Regions from separate parts of the Streptomyces sp. NPDC004561 genome, predicted to be linked through region 2. Evidence: riboswitches for the same ligand, from Rfam matches in the RefSeq annotation. Region 2 holds a riboswitch; the other holds the start of a gene.
The links. Region 2 has a riboswitch for ZMP and ZTP ahead of ACWEN3_RS05400 (glycine hydroxymethyltransferase). Riboswitches for the same ligand answer to the same signal wherever they lie in the genome.
Positions count from the first base shown of each region.

Region 1 (11,332 bases), on a different contig from region 2:
TCTGCCCGGTGTGCGAGGCGCTCGCGTCGGCCGCGTTCGCGAGAGGTGCGGCCAGGCCCGTGACCCCGGCGGCGATGCCGAGGGCGGCGACGATACGTCGTGTTGAGATCATGCCCTCAGCAACGGCGGCGGCCCCCGGACGGACACGGGTGGCGGGCCGCGCTCACCCGTGAGGCGGAGCGCACCGTCTGCGCTTGCCGAGGCCGCCGGGCCGGAGGAGTCTCGAAGGTGGGACCCGGGCGGCCCGCTCCCCGCCGGGCCGCGGGCGCTGAAGGAGGTCACCATGGGCACCGCGACAGGCTCCGCCTTCGACACCGAGACACTGCGCCGGGGCATAGAAGGGAACACCGGGAACACGCTGTTGGCCCTCTACGCGGACGACGCGGAGATCCGCATCATCGACCGCAACACCCAGCCCAGCCATCCCAAGATCCTGCACGGCCGCGGTCAGATAGCCGAGATGCTGGACGACGTCTACAGCCGCGACATGACGCACAAGCTGGACCGGTGCGTCCTGCAGGGCGACCACGTCGCCTACACCGAGTCCTGCGAGTACGAGGACGGCACCCGTGTCCTCGCCGAGTCCATGATCACGTTGCGGGACGGGAAGATCGCCGAACAGATCATGGTCCAGGCATGGGACGAATAGGCAGGAAGTTCGCCAGGGTCCAGGTCACCTCCCGGCTGACCTGGACCTTCTCGGCCCGCGCGGCTCTGGGGCGGGCGCGGCCGCGGCGCCGGGTACCGATCTCGGCGGCGGGTCTGCAGGTGTCCGCCGCCGTCGTCCGGTCGGCGCTGAGAGGGGCGCGCCTTCGCCCGCGGCCTCCGCTGCCGCGAGCGCCTCGAACGCGGCGCGCCCGGTATGCCCGGTCCAGGTAGGTGAGCAAGTCCCCTTCCCTGTAGAGGAGTTCACGGGCACAGACGTGTGCGGGCCGGCTCCGACGGTCGGGGGCCGGGGGTCGTGGACGCCCTCGGTTAGGCTGTACGCGGGCCGTGACTGGCGCTGAGGTGGATCACCACCGGGGAGCGGTCCGTGGTGGATGCCGCGCGCCTGGGCGAGGAGAGTCGATCCAGCTCAGGAGTGTGCAGCATGACCCAGGCCCGCCTCATGGACGGAACCGCCCCCGCCCGCCGCATCGTCGAGGAGACCGCGCGGAGGGCCGCCGGCCTCACCGCGCGGACCGGCGTGGCGCCCTGTCTGGCGACCGTGCTGGTCGGTGACGACCCGGCGTCCGTGACCTATGTCCGCATGAAGCAGAACCGCTGTCGCAAGGCCGGCATCGAGTCCCGGCACGTGGCGCTGCCCGCCGCCACGACCACCGCCGAACTCGTCGGCACGCTGCGGGAGTTGTCCGAGGACCCGGCCGTGCACGGCATCCTGCTCCAGCACCCGGTGGGCGACCACGTCGACGAGCGGGCCGCGTTCGAGGCGATCGCGCCGGAGAAGGACGTCGACGGGGTCACCTTCGCCTCGTTCGCGACCATGAGCTTCGGCCTGCCGGGCTTCGTCTCCTGCACGCCCGGCGGCATCCTGCGGCTGCTGGACGAGTACGGCGTCGACCCGGCCGGGAAGCGCGCCGTGGTGGTGGGCCGCAGCGCGATCCTCGGCAAGCCGGTGGGCATGCTGCTCCTGGCCCGCGACGCGACGGTGACGTACTGCCACTCGCGCACCCGGGACCTGTCGGCGGCGGTGCGCGAGGCCGACATCGTGGTCGCCGCGGTCGGCCGGCCCCGGCTGATCCGCGGGCAGGACATCAAGCCCGGCGCGGTCGTCGTCGACGCCGGCTACAACGCGGGGAACGTCGGCGACGTCGACTTCGACTCGGCCGTGGAGCGGGCCTCGCTGATCACGCCGGTGCCGGGCGGTGTCGGCCCGATGACGATCGCCACGCTGCTGGAGCAGACCGTCGACGCGGCCGCCCGGCGGCTCGGGGTGTGATCAGCGCATCCAGGCGCTGTAGCCCATGACGTCCCCGGCCTTCACGCCGTACTCGGGGTCGTCCTTGGTGAAGGTGGCCTCCATGCCGAGGACGGCGCCGGTGCGCGGTTCCAGGATCAGCATGTGCCGGATGCCGCCGGCGTCGTGCACGTGTGCGGCCGAGGCGGTCGGTCACCTGCCCGGCCGGTCGCAGCCCCGGGGCCTTCGCGAACAGCCGGACGACGGCCGCCGACTCGCGGCCGCCGAGGGTCCAGTGGTCGAGCAGCTCCCCGACACCGTCGAAGAGTTCGGCGGTGCTCAACGGTGCCGTGTCGCGGTGGGTCCCGGGGCGGACGACCTCGGTGAGGTAGGCGCCCAGGGCCGCCGCGGTGTGCGGCGGGGGTGCGTCGGGCGGGGCGTCGCTCCAGCTGGGCGGGTAGGTGGTCCGGCTGAGGACGTGGCCGTCCGCCACCTGGTGCGGCGGCTGGTCGCCCTCGTCGGTGAGGACCGGGCGGCCCGGTGTGCGCGGGTCGGTCGCCACGACCAGTTCGGTGCGGCCGGCATCCGCGCGCCAGCGCACCACCCGTTCCTCGGGGAGGGTCACCGGGGGCCTGTCGTCGCTCATGCCGAGGCTCCACGACTGCACGTGGGTGCCCTTGCGCAGCCCCGGTGAGCCGTCCGCCGCGGCCGCGTCGGCGAGGGCGACCATCGTCGTCAGCGGCACGGCCGTGGAGTGGACGCGGACGGTCAGCGGCCGTGGCGCGGCGACGGCCCGCGGGGCGCTGGGGCCGCCGAGCACGGCGTCGAGGGCGAGCGCGAGGACGGCCGCGGTGACGCCGAGGCCCCAGGCCGGCCGGGCGCGCGGGGTACGGCCGGGGAGCGCCGGGAGCAGCCGGACGCGGCGCCGTGGGCGGTCCTCGCTCAGCAGTTGCCGGAGCCTTAGCTCGGCACGCCGGTCCAGCGGCCCGTCGCGGAAGCCGGGGCTGTCGGCGGGCACCGGGTCGGCGCCGCGCAGGAGTTCGAGTTCGTCGGCCATGTCAGTGGTCCTTGCAGAGGCTCGCCGGGGCGGGACGCGGTACGGGCTCGGCCGCCGTCGCGGGACGCATCCGGTCGATCTCGGCCCTGAGGCGGCCGCGCGCCCGGTGCAGGCGCATCGCCGCGGCCCGTCTGCCGCAGCCCACCGCGACCGCTATCTCGTCGACGGCCAGCTCCTCCCACGCCGCGAGGCGCAGCAGCTCCCGGTCCGCCGGGGACAGCCGGTTCAGGGCCTCGTGCACCCAGGCCCCCGGGGCGTCGGTGTCGGGGCTGTCCACGATGTGCCGGCCGTGCGCGGCCTCGTCGTTGCCGAGCCGGTCCAGCAGCCGGCGCCGGACGACCCGTGGGGTTACGGCCGCTCGCTGGAGTGGGCGACCTCCTGCCCGCCGCCGCGGCACAACTTCGTCGCGCTCACCCGGATCCGCAGCGAGTCCCCGGCGTTCGACCTGCACCACCCCCGTCTCCAGCCGCACGAACGGGAGTTGACCGGGCGATGAGCACCGATGAGGCGCGGCACCTCGTCCAGGAGATCGAGGGCCATCTGCTGTTGGCCGCCACCCGGGAGGAGAGCCGTGTGGCGGCGCGGCGTGCCGTCTCCCGGCTGGGCCGGCTGACCGACCCCCAACAGGAGCATCTGGAGCGGCAGTTCGAGTCCGAGTACCTGACCCTGGCCCGGGCCTCGTGGCGCCGTACCGCGGAACGCGCCGAGGAACTGCGGATCGCGTACGAGACCAGGTACCGGGTGCTGCGACGGCGAATGGTGGTCTGCTGTGTGGTGGGCTGCGCCCTGCTGGCGGCCGCCGGCCTGCCGGTGCTCGCCGCCACGCCCCGCTGACGGACGTCGGTCGCGGGAGAAGCAATCCCTGGATGTGCCCGGCACGTATACAACTGCACAAGCGTCTATAAGCGCATCGGCTCTCGTTTGGGAGCAGCGGAATGCTTGCCCAGCGCGTTTTGTGCCGTCCTACGAGTCCTCAGGACTCACTCACGCCCCAGCCCACCGCGTCGGCATCGTCCGAATTCCTCGGCGGCCTCGGCCTGGCTCTTGGACTGCTCACTCCCCTCGCGGCCGCCGCCCTGATCGGAGTGATGATCAATGCGATGGCGACCGTGACCGGCGCCCATGGTCTGTGGGAGACACATGGCGGGGTCGAGTACAGCGTGGGCATCAGCGTGGTCGCCCTGGCCGTAGCGGCCATCGGCCCGGGCAGACTCGCTCTCGACCGGTTCTTCCGCCGGGGCGGGGGCGGCTGGGGCGAGGCCGCCCTGGCCCTCGGCCTGGGAGGTGCGAGCGCTGCCGTCATCCTGAGTCTGTGACCCGTGGCCCCGGGTCCTGATCCGGGGCCGGGCCGGTGTCCGAGGCGGTCGGCAGGTCAGCCGGTGGTCAGCACCATCCGGAAGCGCGCGGAACCGGAGAGCATCTTCTGGTAGGCCTCGTCCGCGTCGGTCAGCGGCACGATCTCGGTCATCGGGCGGATGCCCTGGAGCGCGCTGAAGGCCATGGTGTCCTCCACGTCCTGCGAGGTGCCGGACGGGTGGCCCCGGACGACGCGGCCGGCCATGAGCAGTTGGGCCGGGCTGATGCCCAGGGGGGCGGTGTCCGCGCCGATGACCACCAGCTCCCCGCGGTGGGACAGGCCGTCCACGGTGGCCGTGATGGCCTCGGAGTTCCCCGCGGTGGCGAGGACGACCCTGGCGCCGCCGAGGGACTGCAGCGCCTCGGCGACCGGGGTGCCGGAGGTGCTGTCGACATAGTGGTGGGCGCCGAGCTGTTTGGCGAAGTCGGCCTTCTCCGCGCCCCGGGCGATCGCCACCGTCTCGAAGCCCATCGCGACCGCGTACTGCACCCCGAGGTGCCCCAGGCCGCCGATGCCGAGCACCGCGACCAGGTCTCCCGGCCGGGCGGAGCTGCGCCGCAGCCCGTTGTACGTGGTCACGCCCGCGCAGGCCAGGGGCCCGGCGTCGCTCGCGGCCAGCGCCTCGGGGATGCGGGCCAGGGCGTCGGCGGGTGCGATCACCTTCTCGCCGAAGCCGCCGTCGTAGGTCCAGCCCGGGACCTTCAGGTTCTCGCACACGATGAAGTCGCCCTCACGGCAGGGCCTGCAGTAACCGCAGCTGCCGCCGAACCAGCCGACGGCCACCCGGTCGCCGACCTCCCATCCACGCTCCCGCACTCCCTCGCCGAGCTCCTCGATGCGCCCGGCGATCTCGTGCCCGGGCACCTCCGGGAACGTCACGCCCGGCAGTCCGGCGCCGACGAAGAGGGCGTCGCTGTGGCAGATGCCGCACGCCTCCACGGCGATCCGCGCATGGCCGGGTCCCGGCTGCGGCACCTCGCGCTCGACCAGCTCGAAGGTGCCGTTCGGAGCGGTCACCTGTGCGACTCGATAGGTACTCATGGGTATCTCCGGAGAACGGGTACGACGGCCCCCTCCCCAGCACACCAGCTACCGGCCGATCACGCGCGGCGAACCACGGGGACGGTGCCCGAAGCGGGCCTTCGGGACCCGGGAGGCGCCGTGTCAGCCGGCTCCAGGGCACCAGCCCGCCGGCCGGAGCATGCCCAGGAGCAGCCGCACCAGTTCGTCCACGACCTCGTCGAGCGTGGCGTCCACCCAGCCGGAGCTCCAGTCGTGCAACAGGCCGTTGACGCTGCCGATGAACGCCGTGGCCGGGAGACGGTAGTCGCGCGGCGCCGCCTCCCCGCGGGCGACGGCCGCCTCCGCCTCGGCGCGGATCAGGTCGACCCAGCAGGCCCGGCGGGCGAGCCGCTGCTCCTCCAGGCGGGGGCTGACGCCGATGATCTCCACGAAGGCGACGCGGATGCGGCGCGGGTCGGAGGTGACGTCTCGGGCGTAGGCCCGGAAGAGCACGGCGACCCGCTCGGCCAGCGGCAGTCCCTCCGCCGCGGCGAGGGCGTCCAGCACCGCCTGCTCCGCCCAGCCGTTGACCTCCAGGTGGAGCGCGGCGAGCACGTCCTCCAGGGTGCGGTACTCCTCGTAGAACTGGCGCGTGGACAGGCCGGCGCCCTGGCTCAGCGCGGCGACCGTGGTGCCCCGGTAGCCCGGCGTGTCGCCGAACAGCCGCAGCGCCGCGTCCAGGAACCGGCGGCGCCGCTCCGCCTGCCGCTCCTCGGCGGACCTGCCGCCGTAGCGGCCCGTCGGCGCCCTGAACCTGCCCGTCACCCGTCCCCCTCCGTCACCCGCCGGCGGCACCGACCTGTCGTGCCACCGACCCCCAATCTTGTCGTGCACACATCTTGTCGAAAAGCCCGCCCCTTCCTTACTTTTCAGTAAGTTCACTGTGAATCCGCCCGTGTTCAGATTCCTCCGAGGAAGGAGAGCAGCCATGCCTGCCTCCAGAACCAGGCACCTGTGCTCCGTGGCCGCCGCCCTGGCCCTGACCGTCGCGGCCCCGGCGACCGCCGCCTCCGCCGCCCCGGCCGCGTCCGAGGGGCTGCGCGAGGTGCTGTTCGTCGGCAACAACTGGGACGGCACCGCCGATGTGGTCGGTTCCTCCGGCGACTTCGCGAGGATCGGCCGGATCGACGTCGTACCCGACAGGCAGCAGCGGCTCGCGGAGATCGACGCCGACCCGATCAAGTGGATCTACTACATGTCCATCCGCAACCAGGTCGGCGAGGGGCACGACCAGTACGTGGACGACATGTACTCGACGCCGGACGGGAGATCGGTGGTCGTCTCCCGCCCGAGCTTCGCCGACGTCGTCTCCATCGACCTGGCCACCGACAAGGTCAACTGGCGTTTCCCGGTGGCCGGTTACCGCGCCGACCACATGGCCGTCTCCCCCGACGGCACCCGCGTCGCGGTCTCGGCCTCCACCGCGAACAAGGTCCAGGTGCTGGACATCGACACGGGCAGGGAGGTCGGCGAGTTCGCCACCGGCGACAAACCGCACGAGAACTTCTTCACCAACGGCGGCCGGTACATCTGGAACATGTCCATCGGCGAGGTCACCACCTCCCTCGACGATCCGGCGTGGGACTGGACGAAGGGAGACCGCCACATCACCGTCGTCGACGCGACCACCTTCAAGCAGGTGAGGACCATCGACATGCGGGACCGGCTGGACGCCGTCGGCCTGAAGGACTTCTCCGACGCGGTCCGGCCCGCCGCCTTCACGCCCGACTGGTCCAAGCTGTACTTCCAGGTGTCCTTCTTCAACGGCTTCCTGGAGTACGACGTCGCCGCCGACCGGATCACCCGGGTGAAGACGCTGCCGGAGAACCCGGCCACCAGCAAGGACCGCACCACCTGGCTGCTGGACTCGCGCCACCACGGCATCTCCATGAACCCGGAGGGCACCAAGCTGTGCGTCGCCGGGACCATGGACGACTACGCGACCGTCGTCGACCGGGCCTCCCTCCAGGAGGGGCCGCTGGTCCCCGCGTCGACGCCGTACTGGGCGACCGTGAGCGGCGACGGCAGGGACTGCGTCATCTCGGAGGCCGGGGCCGACCGGATCACGGCCATCGACTTCGCCACCGGGCAGAAGGTGCTGTCGGTGCCGGTCGGCGACCATCCGCAGCGCGTCCGGCTGGGCCATGTGCCCGCCGACTGGACCGGCCCGAAGGGGAGTTGAGCGGGGATCGAGCGGCCGTACGGTTCCCGGGACGCCCCACTCGCCCGGGGGCCGTACGGCTGGGGGGTCAGAAACGCGCCGCCGCCCAGCCGGCCAGCTCGGACCTCGCCGCGCTCAGCAGGTCCGCCGAGGGCGCCGTCGCTCCGTCGGTCACCAGCGCGTAGTGCAGGACGCCGGAGTCGGTGTCCGTGAGCAGCAGCCGGCGACTGCCCGTGCCGCCCGGCTCGGGGGCCACGCCGACCGGGGCGGACGGGGTGTAGGCGGGCGGCGCGTACATCGTGCCCAGGTCGGAGACGACGGTGGTGGACGCGGTGGCGAAGGACGCCGGCAGGTGCAGTTCGGTGGGTGCGGTGCCGCTGCCGGAGCGCCACACGAGCAGCCCGTACCGGCCCGGGCCCACCAGCTTCGCCACGTTCGGCAGCGAGGCGGGCACCGGATTCCAGGTCAGGGTGGCCGAGCCGTCGCGGGAACGGTCCTCGTAGGTGAAGGCGAGGGCCGTGCCGGCCGTGGCGCTCGGGTAGAGCCGGTCCAGCAGGCGGGCGTCCTGGCGCAGGGTGACGTTTCCCGCGTCGTCGAGCCGCACCGCCGAGAGGTCCTCGTCGTTCCAGGCGTCGCCCGAGGTGAGCACCTTGCCGGGGTTGCCGTTCATCGGCTCGTGGTGCCGGCCGCCGTAGAGGTCCCACTGCCACTGGGTGCCGGACAGGACCGGGCCGGAGGCGGCCGGGTCCGACCACCAGCTCGCGCCGGGCAGACGGGAGTCGAGGGCCTGGTACATGGCCTTCAGGACGGTCGGCGCCTTGTCCGAGACGGTGCCGGACAGCGGGTGCCCGAACTCGCTGACCACGGCCGCGGTACCGGCGGCCGAGGCGCGGTCCCGGATCGCGCCGAAGTCGGCGGCGTACTGGCCGTCCGCCGCCTTGCCCCACATCAGGACGCCGGAGATGGCCTTCTGGTCGTAGAAGTGGGTGTTGAAGAGGTACCGCGGCCCCAGCGTGCCCGCGTCCAGCAGGCCGCCCTCCTGCCGCTGCGTGGAGATGTTCGCGTTCCAGAAGAGGTTCGGCTCGACGAGGGCGGGCTTGTCCCGCCAGCCGGCGTCGTCCATGCGGGCGCGGAACTTCTCGTAGAACGGCCACAGCAGGTCCCGCTCCCAGGTGCGCGAGGCCTGCCCGGAGTCGTAGCTGCCCGCGTACGGCTCGTTGTACGGGTCGAAGCCGACGACGCCCGCGAACTCCTCGTCGCTCAGGTGCTGCTGGAGGTAGGCCATGGCCGTCCCGGCGGTGGCGAGGAAGGCGTCCTGGAGGCCGTACGCGTTGTGCCAGAAGTCGTACTGCGCCTGCCGCACCGCCGTGTTCTGGGTGATGTTCTGGCCCCAGAAGAGACAGATGCCGCAGGACTCCTTCGGATAACTCCCCGCTTCGACAGCCCACTTGGGGGCGCCGTCGCCCGTGTACCAGCTGTTCGCGTTGAACAGGTGGCGGGAGTACAGGTCCTGGTGGAAGTCGGGGTACACACGGATGCCGGCGTCGAGGAAGGCTCGCATCTGTGCGGTGACGGCGGCGAGATAGGCGGTGTCCACCTGCCCGCGCACGGGTTCGGCGTGCGCCCAGGAGAGCAGGAAGCGGACCGCGTTGCCGCCGCCGAGGGCGCGCAGCGCGGTCGCGGACTTCCCGGCGTCGGCGACCGAGGCGAAGGGCAGACCGCCGTTCTCGTCCAGCTTGGTCTCGCCGGAGACGTTGTACCCGCGCAGCACGGTCTCGCGGCCCTGGCCGTCGACGAGACGCCCGTCCCGCACGGTGAGCGGAGTGCCGTCGAACCACAGGGAGCCGACCGGGCCGGCGGCGGTGGCGGGCAGGGCGCCCGCCACCGCCAGGAATCCGCAGAGGACGACCAGCACGACCAGCAGACGCGCCCGGAGATTCGCCATGCCCACCACATTCCGGCGGGGCCGGGGAACCGTCAATACCGCCTGACTCATAAGTAAGTTGACTATCAGTCATCTCCTGTGTCGACGGCGGACGCTCGCCGGCCGGGGGCAGCGGGCGGCGGGGAAGATCTTCAGCCAGGTGCCGCTGTCCTGTTCGGTGGCGTCCGAGTACGGCCACCTCGTCGAGCGGAGCCGCGGTGATGTTCGGCGCCGGGTACAGGTACGAGGAGGGGGGCTGCTGGTCGATCCCGCTCGCAGTGCGGGTGAAGCGTCGGCCGTCCGGCCCGGCGATCTTGACGTCGAAGGTTCCGGTGGCGGCGGCCACGGGATCGCCCGGATAGGTCTTGACCGGCAGGAGTGGCATGGGCCCATGTCGGAGTACAGGTCCACGGTGCCCCTGCGGACCGCGCCGATCCGCGCCTTGTACGGGGCGGTGGCCTCCCCTCCGTGGGAGGCGCCGATCCGGGCCGCCGGAGGCGCGCCGGGGCGGGGACGGACGGCTCGTCCTGACACTGCGGGCCGCCTGGATGCGGCCGGCGTACAGGCACTGGCGACCGTAATGGATTAACGGTCAACCAATGCCGGTCACAGCACTCGCCGCCCGCAGGGGTCGGTCATAGAGTGACGTACACCACAGCCTTCGGCTGGCCATCGTCCCTGCCGCACGGTCTGGAGGGCCCATGACCCACATCAAAGTGAATGTGGACGGCACGACGTACGAGGACGACGTGGAACCCCGTCTCCTCCTCGCCCACTACCTGCGCGACCGCCTCGGTCTCACCGGCACCCCGATCGGCTGCGACACCTCCAACTGCGGAGCGTGCACGGTCGACCTGGACGGGGCGACCGTGAAGAGCTGCTCGGTGCTGGCCGTCCAGGCGGACGGGTGCGCGGTGACCACGGTCCAGGGCCTGGCGAAGGACGGGGAGTGGACGGCGCTCCAGCGCGCCTTCCACGAGCAGCACGGCCTCCAGTGCGGCTACTGCACCCCGGGCATGATCATGGCGGCACGCGATCTGCTGCGCGAGAACCCGCACCCCAGCTCCGACGAGGTACGGCAGGCCCTGGAGGGCAATCTCTGCCGCTGCACCGGCTACCAGAACATCGTCCGCGCGGTGCTCGCCGCGTCCGGACAGCAGGACGCCTCCGGCCGGCAGGACACCACCGGACACCAGGTCGGCGAGGAGGTCACGGCATGACCGATCAGGCCGTCGAACACGAGGTCGGCCGCGCCCGGCTGCGCAAGGAGGACGCCCGGCTGATCACCGGCCAGACCAACTGGACCGACAACATCCAGGTCGCCGGGCTGATGCACCTGGCCATCCTGCGCAGCCCGATGGCGCACGCCCGCATCACCCGGATCGACGTCTCCCCCGCCCTCGAACGCTCCGGGGTCGTGGCGGCGTTCAGCGGCGCCGACCTCGCCGAGGGGCTCGGCTCCCTGCCCTGCGCCTGGCCGGTGACCGAGGACATCGTGCAGCCGGACCACCCGCCGATCGCGGTCGAGGAGGTCCGCTACGCGGGTGACCCGGTGGCGGTCGTGGTGGCCCGTGACCGGTACGCCGCCGCGGACGCGCTGGAGGCGATCGAGGTCGACTACGACCCGCTGCCCCCGGTCCTCGACCTGGAGGCCGCTCTGGCGGAGGGCGCCCCGCTCGTCCACGCCGACAAGGGCACCAACCGCTCCTACCTCTGGCCGCTGGCCACCGGCGAGAGCTTCGAGGCGGTGCGGGAACGCGCCGAGGTGATCCTCAGACGCCGCTACCACCAGCAGCGGCTGATCCCCAACGCCATGGAGCCGCGCGCGGTGGTCGTCACCCCGCTCGCCGCCTCCGGCGAGTACACCGTCTACT
Region 1 covers NZ_JBSGDB010000216.1:404-11,735, forward strand. Annotated here, with positions in the region: gene ACWEN3_RS25605 (hypothetical protein) at 1-112, opposite strand, end outside; gene ACWEN3_RS25610 (nuclear transport factor 2 family protein) at 284-649, shown strand; ZMP/ZTP riboswitch at 984-1,064, shown strand; gene ACWEN3_RS25615 (bifunctional 5,10-methylenetetrahydrofolate dehydrogenase/5,10-methenyltetrahydrofolate cyclohydrolase) at 1,091-1,939, shown strand; gene ACWEN3_RS25620 (CU044_5270 family protein) at 1,848-2,954, opposite strand; partial or broken gene ACWEN3_RS25625 (RNA polymerase sigma factor) at 2,956-3,288, opposite strand; gene ACWEN3_RS25630 (hypothetical protein) at 3,244-3,450, shown strand; gene ACWEN3_RS25635 (hypothetical protein) at 3,447-3,788, shown strand; partial or broken gene ACWEN3_RS25640 (DoxX family membrane protein) at 3,968-4,270, shown strand; gene ACWEN3_RS25645 (alcohol dehydrogenase) at 4,327-5,352, opposite strand; gene ACWEN3_RS25650 (TetR/AcrR family transcriptional regulator) at 5,476-6,138, opposite strand; gene ACWEN3_RS25655 (YncE family protein) at 6,302-7,555, shown strand; gene ACWEN3_RS25660 (cellulase family glycosylhydrolase) at 7,623-9,479, opposite strand; gene ACWEN3_RS25665 ((2Fe-2S)-binding protein) at 10,160-10,678, shown strand; gene ACWEN3_RS25670 (xanthine dehydrogenase family protein molybdopterin-binding subunit) at 10,675-11,332, shown strand, end outside.
Region 1: another riboswitch for ZMP and ZTP. It lies ahead of ACWEN3_RS25615 (bifunctional 5,10-methylenetetrahydrofolate dehydrogenase/5,10-methenyltetrahydrofolate cyclohydrolase); the one in region 2 lies ahead of ACWEN3_RS05400 (glycine hydroxymethyltransferase).

Region 2 (11,332 bases):
GTGCTCCTCAGTGCTTCGCCGGCAGGAAACCGACGCGCTCGTACGCCTGGGCGAGCGTCTCCGCGGCGACCGCGCGCGCCTTCTCCGCGCCCTTGGCGAGGATCGAGTCGAGCGTCTCGGAGTCGTCCAGGTACTGCTGCGTGCGCTCCCGGAACGGCGTCACGAACTCCACCATGACCTCGGCGAGATCGGTCTTGAGGGCGCCGTACATCTTGCCCTCGTAGTCCCGCTCCAGCTCGGCGATCGACCTGCCGGTGAGCGTGGAGTAGATGGTGAGGAGGTTCGACACGCCGGGCTTGTCCTGCGCGTCGTAGCGGATCACGGTGTCGGTGTCGGTGACGGCGCTCTTGACCTTCTTGGCGGTGGCCTTCGGCTCGTCGAGCAGGTTGATCAGGCCCTTCGGCGTGGACGCCGACTTGCTCATCTTGATCGACGGGTCCTGGAGGTCGTAGATCTTCGCCGTCTCCTTGAGGATGTACGGCGACGGGATCGTGAACGTCTGCCCGAAGCGCCCGTTGAACCGCTCGGCCAGGTCCCGGGTCAGCTCGATGTGCTGGCGCTGGTCCTCGCCCACCGGCACCTCGTTCGCCTGGTACAGCAGGATGTCGGCGACCTGCAGTATCGGGTACGTGAACAGGCCGACGGAGGCCCGGTCCGCGCCCTGCCTGGCGGACTTGTCCTTGAACTGGGTCATGCGGCTGGCCTCGCCGAAGCCGGTGAGGCAGTTCATCACCCAGGCGAGCTGGGCGTGCTCGGGGACGTGACTCTGCACGAAGAGGGTGCAGCGGTCCGGGTCCAGACCGGCCGCGAGGAGCTGGGCGGTGGCCAGGCGGGTGTTGGCCCGCAGCTCCTGCGGGTCCTGCGGGACCGTGATCGCGTGCAGGTCGACGACCATGTAGAACGCGTCGTGAGACTCCTGCAGGGCCACCCACTGGCGGACGGCACCGAGGTAGTTGCCGAGGTGGAACGAACCGGCGGTGGGCTGGATTCCGGAGAGCACGCGGGGTCGGTCAGTGGCCATGCTCACCATTCTCTCAGGTTGGGAGAGTGGTGGGACACCGATACGACCCCGCGCCCGGGACCGGGTTCAGCCCAGGTCGACCTCGGGGTAGAGGGGGAAGCCCGCCACCAGGTCGGTGGCCCGCTGGGCGATCTCCCGCGCCACCTTCTCGTCCAGCACGTGGGCCGCCTTGGAGGGCGCGCCCGACTTGGTGGTGCCCGCCTCCGTGGTCGTCAGGACCCGGTCGATCAGGGCCGCCACCTCGTCCATCTCCGCCGTGCCCAGGCCGCGGGTGGTCAGCGCGGGGGTGCCGACGCGGATGCCCGAGGTGTACCAGGCGCCATTGGGGTCGGCCGGGATGGCGTTGCGGTTGGTGACGATGCCCGAGTCGAGCAGGGCGGCCTCGGCCTGGCGGCCGGTGAGGCCGTAGGAGGTGGCGACGTCGATCAGGTTGAGGTGGTTGTCCGTGCCGCCGGTCACCAGGGTGGCGCCGCGGCGCGTCAGGCCCTCGGCGAGCGCGCGGGAGTTGTCGACGATGCGCTGCGCGTAGTCCTGGAAGGCGGGCTGCCGGGCCTCGGCCAGGGCGACCGCCTTGGCGGCCATGACGTGCGGCAGCGGGCCGCCGAGGACCATCGGGCAGCCGCGGTCCACCTGGTCCTTGAGCGAGTCGTCGCACAGGACCATGCCGCCGCGCGGGCCGCGCAGCGACTTGTGGGTGGTGGTGGTGACGATCTGGGCGTGCGGGACCGGGTCGAAGTCGCCGGTGAGGACCTTGCCGGCGACGAGGCCCGCGAAGTGGGCCATGTCGACCATGAGGGTCGCGCCGACCTCGTCGGCGATCTCGCGCATGATCCGGAAGTTCACCAGACGGGGGTACGCCGAGTAGCCCGCGACGATGATCAGCGGCTTGAACTCGCGGGCCTGGGCGCGCAGCGCCTCGTAGTCGATGAGGCCGGTCGTCGGGTCGGTGCCGTAGGAACGCTGGTCGAACATCTTGCCGGAGATGTTCGGGCGGAAGCCGTGGGTGAGGTGACCGCCGGCGTCCAGGGACATGCCCAGCATGCGCTGGTTGCCGAACGCCTGGCGCAGCTCCGCCCAGTCGGCCTCGGTCAGGTCGTTGACCTGGCGGGCGCCGGCCTTCTCCAGGAAGGGCGCCTCGACCCGGTCGGCGAGGACGGCCCAGAAGGCGACGAGGTTGGCGTCGATGCCGGAGTGCGGCTGGACGTAGGCGTGCCGGGCGCCGAAGAGTTCACGGGCGTGCTCGGCGGCGAGGGCCTCGACGGTGTCGACGTTGCGGCAGCCGGCGTAGAAGCGGCGGCCGACGGTGCCCTCGGCGTACTTGTCGCTGAACCAGTTGCCCATCGTGAGGAGCGTGGCCGGCGAGGCGTAGTTCTCCGAGGCGATCAGCTTGAGCATCTCGCGCTGGTCGGCGACCTCCTGGCCGATCGCGTCGGCGACGCGCGGCTCGACGGCGCGGATCACGTCGAGAGCGGCGCGGAAGGCGGTGGACTCTGTGGAGAGGGGCTGCTGCTCTGGCATGGGGACCTCCGGACGGCGTGCGTACAGCGTTCACGTTCGGCCCAGGCGCACGGCACTGTTTCCCGTCGGGACCGCTCCCCGATGGTCCGTCCCATCCCAGCGCGCCAGTCACGGCCCGCTGATCAGCCTACCGGCCACGCCGGACGAGTGAGATCCCGCGTCCACCATGCGAGCGGCGGTAGGAAGGGGGTCACCTTCGTGTCCCCATCGTGTCCCCGTCGCATCCGGGAGAGGCCGTGACCACCGCCGACAGGCTCATCGCCGCCGAAGAAGCGCACAGCGCGCCCACCTACCGTCCGCTGCCGGTCGTCGTGGCCTCGGCCGACGGGGCGTGGATGACGGATGTGGCCGGGCGCCGCTATCTGGATCTGCTGGCCGGCTACTCGGCGCTGAACTTCGGGCACCGCAACCGGCGCCTGATCGAGGCGGCCAAGGCCCAGCTGGAGCGGGTCACGCTGACCTCCCGCGCCTTCCACCACGACCGGTTCGCCGACTTCTGCACCCAGCTGGCCGAGCTGTGCGGGATGGAGATGGTGCTGCCGGTGAACACCGGCGCGGAGGCGGTGGAGACCGCGGTGAAGACGGCGCGGAAGTGGGGCTACCGGGTGAAGGGGGTGCCCGGGGAGATGGCGAAGATCGTCGTCGCGGGCGGCAACTTCCACGGGCGTACGACGACGATCGTCAGCTTCTCCACCGACGCGGAGACCCGGGCGGACTTCGGGCCGTACACGCCCGGCTTCGAGATCGTGCCGTACGGGGACCTGACGGCGATGCGGGCCGCGCTGACGGAGAACACGGTCGCGGTGCTGCTGGAGCCGATCCAGGGCGAGTCCGGGGTGATCGTGCCGCCGGCCGGCTATCTGCCGGGGGTGCGGGAGCTGACGCGCGAGCGGAACGTGCTCTTCGTCGCCGACGAGATCCAGTCGGGGCTCGGCCGGACCGGGCGGACCTTCGCGTGCGAGCACGAGGGGGTGGTGCCGGACGTGTACTTGCTGGGCAAGGCGCTGGGCGGCGGCATCGTGCCGGTGTCGGCGGTGGTGTCGAGCGCGGAGGTGCTCGGGGTCTTCCGGCCGGGCGAGCACGGGTCGACGTTCGGCGGGAACCCGCTGGCCTGCGCGGTCGCGCTGGAGGTGCTGGCGCTGCTGCGGACGGGCGAGTTCCAGGCGCGGGCGGCGGAGCTGGGCGAGCGGCTGCACGGCGAGCTGCGGGCGCTGCTCGGCACGGGCGCGGTGACGGCGGTGCGGGGGCGCGGGCTGTGGGCAGGGGTGGACATCGCCCGGTCGGTCGGCACCGCGCGGGAGGTGTCGGAGCGGCTGATGGACCGGGGCGTGCTGGTGAAGGACACCCACGGCGTCACCGTCCGGATCGCGCCGCCGCTGGTCATCTCCGAGGCGGACCTGGACTGGGGGCTCGCGCAGCTCAGGGCGGTCCTCGGGGTCTAGCGGTCGTCGGGGCCCAGAGGACGTGGCAGCGGGGCTCCTCGCGGCGGTGCGGCCGGGCCGCCGGGCTCGTGCACGGTGACGCCCTCGCCCTGGCGGCCGAGCAGGGGGTTGGCGGCCGTGCCGGAGCGCAGGCGCCGTCGGGTTTCGGCCATGTTGGTGTTACCCGCCGTGAGCGGCCCGGTCTCGGCGTTCGACCTGGAGAGACGGTGCGAGCGCGGACCACCCTGGGTGGCCGGATCGGGCCTCCCCTAGAGTCACTTCGTGCTCTTTGGAATGGTGTGCGCCCTGGGCGCGGCGGTCTGCTTCGGCACCGCGACGGTGTTGCAGGCGATCGCGGCGCGGGAGGCGGGGACGGGCGAGGGCGGCGAGGCGGCGCTGCTGCTGCGGGCCCTGCGGCAGTGGCGGTACATCGTCGGGCTGGCGCTGGACGGTCTGGGCTTCCTGTTCCAGATCGCGGCGCTGCGCTCCCTTCCGATCTACGCGGTCGGCGCCGCCCTGGCGTCGAGCCTGGCGGTGACGGCGGTGGTCGCGGCGCGCCTGCTGCGGGTGCGGCTGAGCGGCACGGAGTGGGGCGCGGTGGCCGTGGTGTGCGCCGGGCTCGCGATGCTGGGGCTGGCGTCCGGGCCGGAGGGCGGCGAGGGCGGGTCGGACACGCTGCGGTACGTGATGCTCGCGGTGGCGGTCGGGATGCTGCTGCTCGCGTTCGCGGGTGGACGGCTCACCGGGCGGGGGCGGGCGCTCGTGCTGGGTCTGGGGGCCGGTTTCGGGTTCGGGGTGGTGGAGGTGTCGGTCCGGCTGATCGACGACCTGGCGCCGGCCGCGCTGCTCACGAACCCGGCGACCTACGCGCTGCTGATCGGCGGCGGCGCCGCCTTCATACTGCTGACCTCCGCCCTGCAGCGCGGTTCGGTGACGACGGCGACGGCCGGGCTGGTGATCGGCGAGACGATCGGCCCCGCGGCGGTGGGCGTGATCTGGCTCGGCGACCGCACCCGCGAGGGCCTGGCCTGGCTGGCCGTGCTCGGCTTCGCGGTGGCGGTGGCGGGCGCCCTGGCCCTGGCCCGCTTCGGCGAGGCGCCGGCGGAGTCGCCGGGGGTTCAAGCGGACGCGTGACGCCGTCCGGCGGTTTGGCCGGTCGCGTAGTTCAGTCACCGCCCCCTGCGCAAGTACCCGACGGCACCTGGCAGGAGGGGGCTTCGGCCATCCGGCGGCCGCGGCGTGTGCCTGGCCGGGCGCGCAGTTCCCCGCGCCCCTATTCAGTGACCGCCCTCTGCGGCAGTACCCGGCACTCCTGCCAGGGCGCGCGCCTGGCAGGAGGCGGCTTCCGATGATCAGCGGCCGCGGCATGTGCCTGGCCGATCGCGCTGTTCCCCGCGCCCCTGCTCAGTGGCCGCGTCTTACGGCTGTACCCGGCACCCCGGTCAGTGACCGCCTCTCAAGGCCGTACCCGGCGCCCCCGCTCAGTGACCGCCATCTCCGGCAGTACCCGGCACAGTGCCTCCAGGGTGGCCGGCCAGGCGCTGTCCGGTGGGGTGGCGTAGCCGACGACCAAGGCGTCCAGGGGGGTGGTGAGGGCCTCGGGGTGGCGGTGGAAGGACAGGCCGTGCAGGGCGAGGCCCTGCCAGGCTGCGGCCTGGACCACGGACCGCTCGGAGCCGGGCGGGAGCCGCAGCCCCGCGTGGAGGCCGGCGGCGATCCCGGTGACCCGGACGCCGGGTGCCCGGCCCGCGACGGCCGCTGCGAGGGCGTCCCGGCGGCGCCGGTAGCGCAGCCGGGAGGAGCGGACGTGCCGGTCGTACGCGCCGGAGGTCAGGAACTCGGCCAGGGTCAGCTGCTCCAGCACGCCCACGGTGTCGAAACGGCCCTTGGCGCGGACCGCCTCCTGCGCCAGGGACGGCGGCAGCACCATCCAGCCGAGCCGCAGCCCGGGCGCGAGGGACTTGCTGGCGGTGCCGAGGTGGACGACCCGGTCGGGGTCGAGGCCCTGGAGCGCGCCGACGGGCTGGCGGTCGTAGCGGAACTCGCCGTCGTAGTCGTCCTCCAGGACCAGCGCGCCGGTCCGCCGGGCCCAGTCCACGACGGCCGCCCGCCGGTCGGGGTGCAGCGCCGTGCCCATGGGGAACTGGTGGGCGGGGGTGAGGAGTACGGCCCCTTCGGTGGTCAACGGGCGTGGATCCGTGCCGAGTCCGTCGTACGGCAGCGCGGGCGTGGCGAGCCCCGCGTCCCGCAGCAGCTCCCAGGCGGGCGGGAGCCCGTACGACTCCACCGCCACCGTCCGCGCCCCGCGCGCCCGCAGCACGGTGCCGAGGATGCCCAGGGCGTGCGAGAAGCCCGCGGTGATCACCAGGTTCTCCGGGTCGGCGCGCACGCCCCGCGCGCGGGCGAGGTAACCGGCGAGGGCGGTGCGCAGTTCGGGCCGGCCGCGCGGGTCGCCGTAGCCGAGGGCGTGGAAGGGCGCGTCGGCCAGGGCGCGGCGGGCGGCCCTGAGCCACTCGGTGCGCGGGAAGGCCGCGAGGTCCGGGGAGCCCGGGACGAGGCTGTGGGCCGGGCCGTCGGGCTCCCGGCGGCGGGGTGCGCCGGGCGTGCCGGACGGCGGGACCGCGGCGGCCCGGTCCGCCACCCGGGTGCCCGAGCCCTGCCGGGCGGTCAGCCAGCCCTCCGCCACCAGGTCGGCGTAGGCCTCGGCGACGGTGTTGCGGGCGATGCCGAGGTCGGCGGCGAGGGAGCGGGACGAGGGCAGCCGGGTGCCGGGCGCGAGGCGGCCGGTGCGGACCGCGTCCCGCAGCGCGTCGGTCAGGCCCCGGCGCAGCCCGCCCGAGCCGGCCGGTTCCAGATGCAGGTCGACGCCCAAAGTGGCCCAGGATCTCGCCATGGAACTGGACCATACTCCTGGGCTGCCTCGCGCCTAGCGTGGAGGACATGACCGATGAGAAGAACACGGAGTACGCCGCCGAACAGCCCCCGCGGCTCAGCTGGGCCGAGCACGCCCCCGAGGTCTACAAGGCGATGATCCGCCTGGACACCGCCGCCCGGCAGGGACTGGACCCCCGGCTGTACGAGCTGGTGAAGATCCGCGCCTCACAGATCAACCACTGCGCCTTCTGCCTCGACATGCACACCAAGGACGCGCTCGCGGCCGGCGAGAGCGTGGAGCGGATCGTGCAGCTCAGCGCGTGGGAGGAGTCGCGGCACTTCTACACCGAGAAGGAGCTGGCGGCGATCGAGCTGACCGAGGCGGTCACCGTCCTCACCGACGGCTTCGTGCCCGACGAGGTGTACGACCGGGCCGCCAAGCAGTTCGAGGAGGCCGAGCTGGCCGGGCTGATCGCCGCGATCACGGTGATCAACGCCTGGAACCGGTTCGGCGTCACCACCCGGATGACCCCGGGCCACTACCGGCCGGGGCAGCACGGGTGAGCCGCACCCAGCTCCTCGACCGGGAGGTCGGCCGGGCGATGAGCGCCCTGAGCGCGGCCGCGAAGAAGGGGCTCGGGGACCCGGCCCTGGCCGAGCTGGTGATGATCCGGGCCTCCCAGATCAACCACTGCGCGTTCTGCCTCGACATGCACCTGCGGGTGGCCCGCGGGAACGGGGAGTCGGAGGACCGCCTCCAGCTGCTCGCCGCCTGGGAGGAGACCGAGGATCTCTACAGCGAGCGGGAGCGGGCGGCCCTGGCCCTGACCGAGGCGGTGACCGTACTGACCGACGGCTTCGTGCCGGACGAGGTGTACGACACCGCCGCCAAGCACTTCGACGAGGCCGGGCTGGCCCATCTCGTCGCACTGATCACCGTCGTCAACGGCTGGAACCGACTGATGGTCAGCCGCCGTGTCGCACCTGGGGGTTACCTGCCATGACCAAGGCCGAAGTCTTCCGCGCGCTGCACCTCAGGCGCGCCCAGGGCGATCCGCTCGTCCTTCCCGGACCCTGGGACGCGGCGAGCGCGCGGGCGTTCGCGGAGGCCGGGTTCCCGGCGCTGGCCACACCGAGCGCGGGCATCGCCGCCTCCCTCGGGTACGCGGACGGGCAGACCCCGGTCGACGAGATGTTCGCGGCGGTCGCCCGGATCGCGCGGGCGGTGGACGTGCCCCGTCTCGGCGGACGTCGAAGGCGGGTACGGACTCCCGCCGAAGGAGCTGGTGGAGCGGCTGCTGGAGGCGGGCGCCGTCGGCTGCAACCTGGAGGACTCGGGCGACGGGGGCGTCCTCAAGGACCCGCACGAGCAGGCCGAGTACCTCGCCGAGGTCCGCGGGGCCGCCGCCGACCGGCTGTTCCTCAACGCCCGCGTCGACACCTTCGTGCACGGCGACGGCGACCCCGAACGGGCCATCGAGCGGGCCGCGTCGTACGTCGCGGCGGGCGCCGACTGCGTGTACCCGATCCTGGCCCCGGCACAGGTGCTGCCCCTGCTGCGGGCCGGGATCCAGGGCCCGCTGAACGCGCTCGCCCTGCTGGACGCGGACGGCCCCTCGCCCGCCGCGCTCGGCGGACTCGGGGCCACCCGGATCACGTTCGGGCCGGGACTCCAGCGCAGGGCCGCGGCGGCGGTACGGGAGATCGCCACCGGGCTCCGCCAGGCCGGCTAGGTCGGCTCAGGACAGCCACTTCCGCCACACGGCGGGGTGGCTGTCCACCCACTTCTTCGCTGCCTCGTCGGGCGACAGCTTCTGGTCGGCGATCATCAGGGACACCTCGTTCTGGTCCTCGGTGGTCCACCGGAACGTCTTCAGGAAGGCCGCCGCCTTCCCGCCCGACTTCGCGAAGCCCGCGTTGAGGTACTTCTGCAGCGGGGTGTGCGGGTAGGCGCAGGCGACCTTCGCCGCGTCCGCGTCGCAGCCCTCCTTGTACGGCGGCAGCTGCACCTCCGTCATGGGGACCTTCTTGAACAGCCACTGGGGCGAGTACCAGTAGGTCAGGAAGGGCTTCTTCTCCTTGGCGAACTGCCTCATCTGCGTGATCTGCGCCGCCTCGGAACCGGCGAAGACGACCTGGTAGTTCAGCTTCAGGTTCGACACCAGCGCCTTGTCGTTGGTGACGTAGGACGGGGAGCCGTCCATCAGCTGGCCCTTGCCGCCGCTCTCCGCGGTGCGGAACAGCGAGGCGTACTTGTTCAGGTTCCGCCAGTCGGTGATGTCCGGGTGCTGCTTGACCAGGTAGGTGGGGACGAACCAGCCGATGTGGCCGGTCACCCCGAGGTCGCCGGCCCGCGCGATGGTCTTCTTGTCCTCGACGTAGCGCTTCTCCTGGTCCGGGTGGCCCCAGTCCTCCAGGATCGCGTCGACCCGGCCCTGGCTGAGCGCGTCCCAGGCGGGCACCTCGTCGACCTGGACGGTGTCCACGCGGTAGCCCAGCTCGTGCTCCAGCAGGTACTGGGCGACGGCCACGTTGGACTGGGCGCCCACCCAGGACTGCACGGACAGGGTGACGGTCTTCGAGCCCTGGACGCCCGCGAACGGGCTGGCCTGCTTGGTCATGTCGGCGGCGCCGCAGCCGGTGGCCAGCGCCAGCACGGCGACGGTGACCGGGACGGTCGTACGAAGTCGCATGTCAGGCTCCCTTCCTCGCGCGGCGCTCCGTCGGCTGGGTCACCCGGTCGAGCATCAGGCCCAGGCAGACGATCGCGGCACCGGCCACCAGACCGGTCGCGAGGTCGCCCTGGGCGAGGCCGAAGGCGACGTTGTAGCCGAGGGCGCCGCCGCCGACCAGACCGCCGATGATGACGACGGCCAGGACCAGGACCACGCCCTGGTTGACGGCGAGCAGCAGCGAGCGGCGGGCGAGCGGCAGCTGGATCTGCCACAGCTGCTGACGGCCGGTCGCGCCGAGCGAGCGCGCCGACTCCAGCGCCGCCGGGTCGACCTGGCGCAGACCCTGCGCGGTGATCCGGACGACGGCCGGGAGGGCGTAGACGACGGCCGCGGCGACGGCGGGGGCGCGGCCGACGCCGAACAGGGCGACGACCGGGATCAGGTAGACGAACTGCGGCATCGTCTGGAAGACGTCCAGCACCGGGCGCAGGGCGCGTTCGACGCGGTCGCTGCGGGCAGCGGCGATACCGGTCGCGACGCCGAGGACGAGGGTGACGGCGACGGCGGCCAGCACCTGGGACAGGGTGTCCAGGGCCGGATCCCACACGCCGAGCACACCGATCGCGGCCATGGCGAGGACGGCGGTCAGCGCGGTGCGCCAGGTGCCGATCAGCCAGGCCAGCGCGGCCACGACCAGCAGCACCGACCACCAGGGCAGCCACTGCAGGCCGGAGCGGAGCGGGTCGAGGATCCAGGTGGTGAAGTGGGCCGCCCAGTCCGCGGTGCCGCCGACGACCGGGACACCGGAGTAGAGGTGGGCGGTCATCCAGTCGACGGCGCGGTTGACCGGCTGGGCGATGTCCAGGGTCCAGGCGGTGGGCCAGTCGAGGCGGCCGAGGAGCCGGGCGGCCAGCGCGATCGCCACGCTGACGGCGAGGGCGTACGGCCAGCCGATCGTCCGGGGGCCCTTGCCCTCGGCGGCGCCCGCCGCCGCCGTGACGCGGTCCAGGACCACCGCGAGCAGCACGATCGGGATGCCGGCCGTGAGGGCCTGGCCGACGTCGACCGAGGCGAGGGCCTGGTAGACGCGGTCGCCGAGGCCGCCGGCGCCGATGACGGAGGCGATCACCGCCATGGACAGCGCCATCATGATCGTCTGATTGAGGCCGAGGAGGAGTTCCTTGCGGGCCAGCGGGATGCGGGCGGTCAGCAGCCGCTGGCGGCGGGTGGCGCCGAGCGACTCCACGGCCTCCAGGACCTCGGGGTCGGCGGCGCGCAGACCGAGCGCGGTGAGGCGGGCCATCGGCGGTGCGGCGTAGACGACGGTGGCGAGGACGGCCGCGGGGACGCCGATGCCGAAGACCAGGACGACGGGGAGGAGGTAGGCGAAGGCCGGGAGCACCTGCATGGTGTCCAGGACCGGGCGCAGGGCGCGGTCGAGCCGGTCGGAGAGGCCGGCGGCGAGGCCGAGGACCACTCCGACGGCCACGGAGGCGAGGACGGCCACCACCATCAGCGCGAGGGTCTGCATGGTGGGGACCCACATGCCGAGGGCGCCGCAGGCCAGGAAGGCGAGGGCGGTGCCGGCGGCCAGGCGGACGCCGGCGACGCGCCAGGCGACCAGGGCGCCGAGCGCCGTGACGCCGGCCCAGCCCGCGGCGAGCAGGGTGACGTAGACCGCGCGGACGGAGAGGACGACGGCGTTGCTGATGTAGCCGAAGAAGTACAGGAACAGGGGGTGGCTGTCGCGGTTGTCGATGACCCAGTTGCTGGCCGACGCGAGGGGCTTGGAGAGGTCGACGGTCAGCTCGTGGGGCCAGCTG
Region 2 covers NZ_JBSGDB010000023.1:17,760-29,091, forward strand. Annotated here, with positions in the region: gene trpS (tryptophan--tRNA ligase) at 8-1,021, opposite strand; gene ACWEN3_RS05400 (glycine hydroxymethyltransferase) at 1,088-2,539, opposite strand; ZMP/ZTP riboswitch at 2,572-2,661, opposite strand; gene rocD (ornithine--oxo-acid transaminase) at 2,776-3,981, shown strand; gene ACWEN3_RS05410 (hypothetical protein) at 3,978-4,133, opposite strand; gene ACWEN3_RS05415 (DMT family transporter) at 4,255-5,094, shown strand; gene pdxR (MocR-like pyridoxine biosynthesis transcription factor PdxR) at 5,417-6,853, opposite strand; gene ACWEN3_RS05425 (carboxymuconolactone decarboxylase family protein) at 6,901-7,398, shown strand; gene ACWEN3_RS05430 (carboxymuconolactone decarboxylase family protein) at 7,395-7,838, shown strand; partial or broken gene ACWEN3_RS05435 (isocitrate lyase/PEP mutase family protein) at 7,835-8,567, shown strand; gene ACWEN3_RS05440 (ABC transporter substrate-binding protein) at 8,574-9,527, opposite strand; gene ACWEN3_RS05445 (ABC transporter permease) at 9,529-11,332, opposite strand, start outside.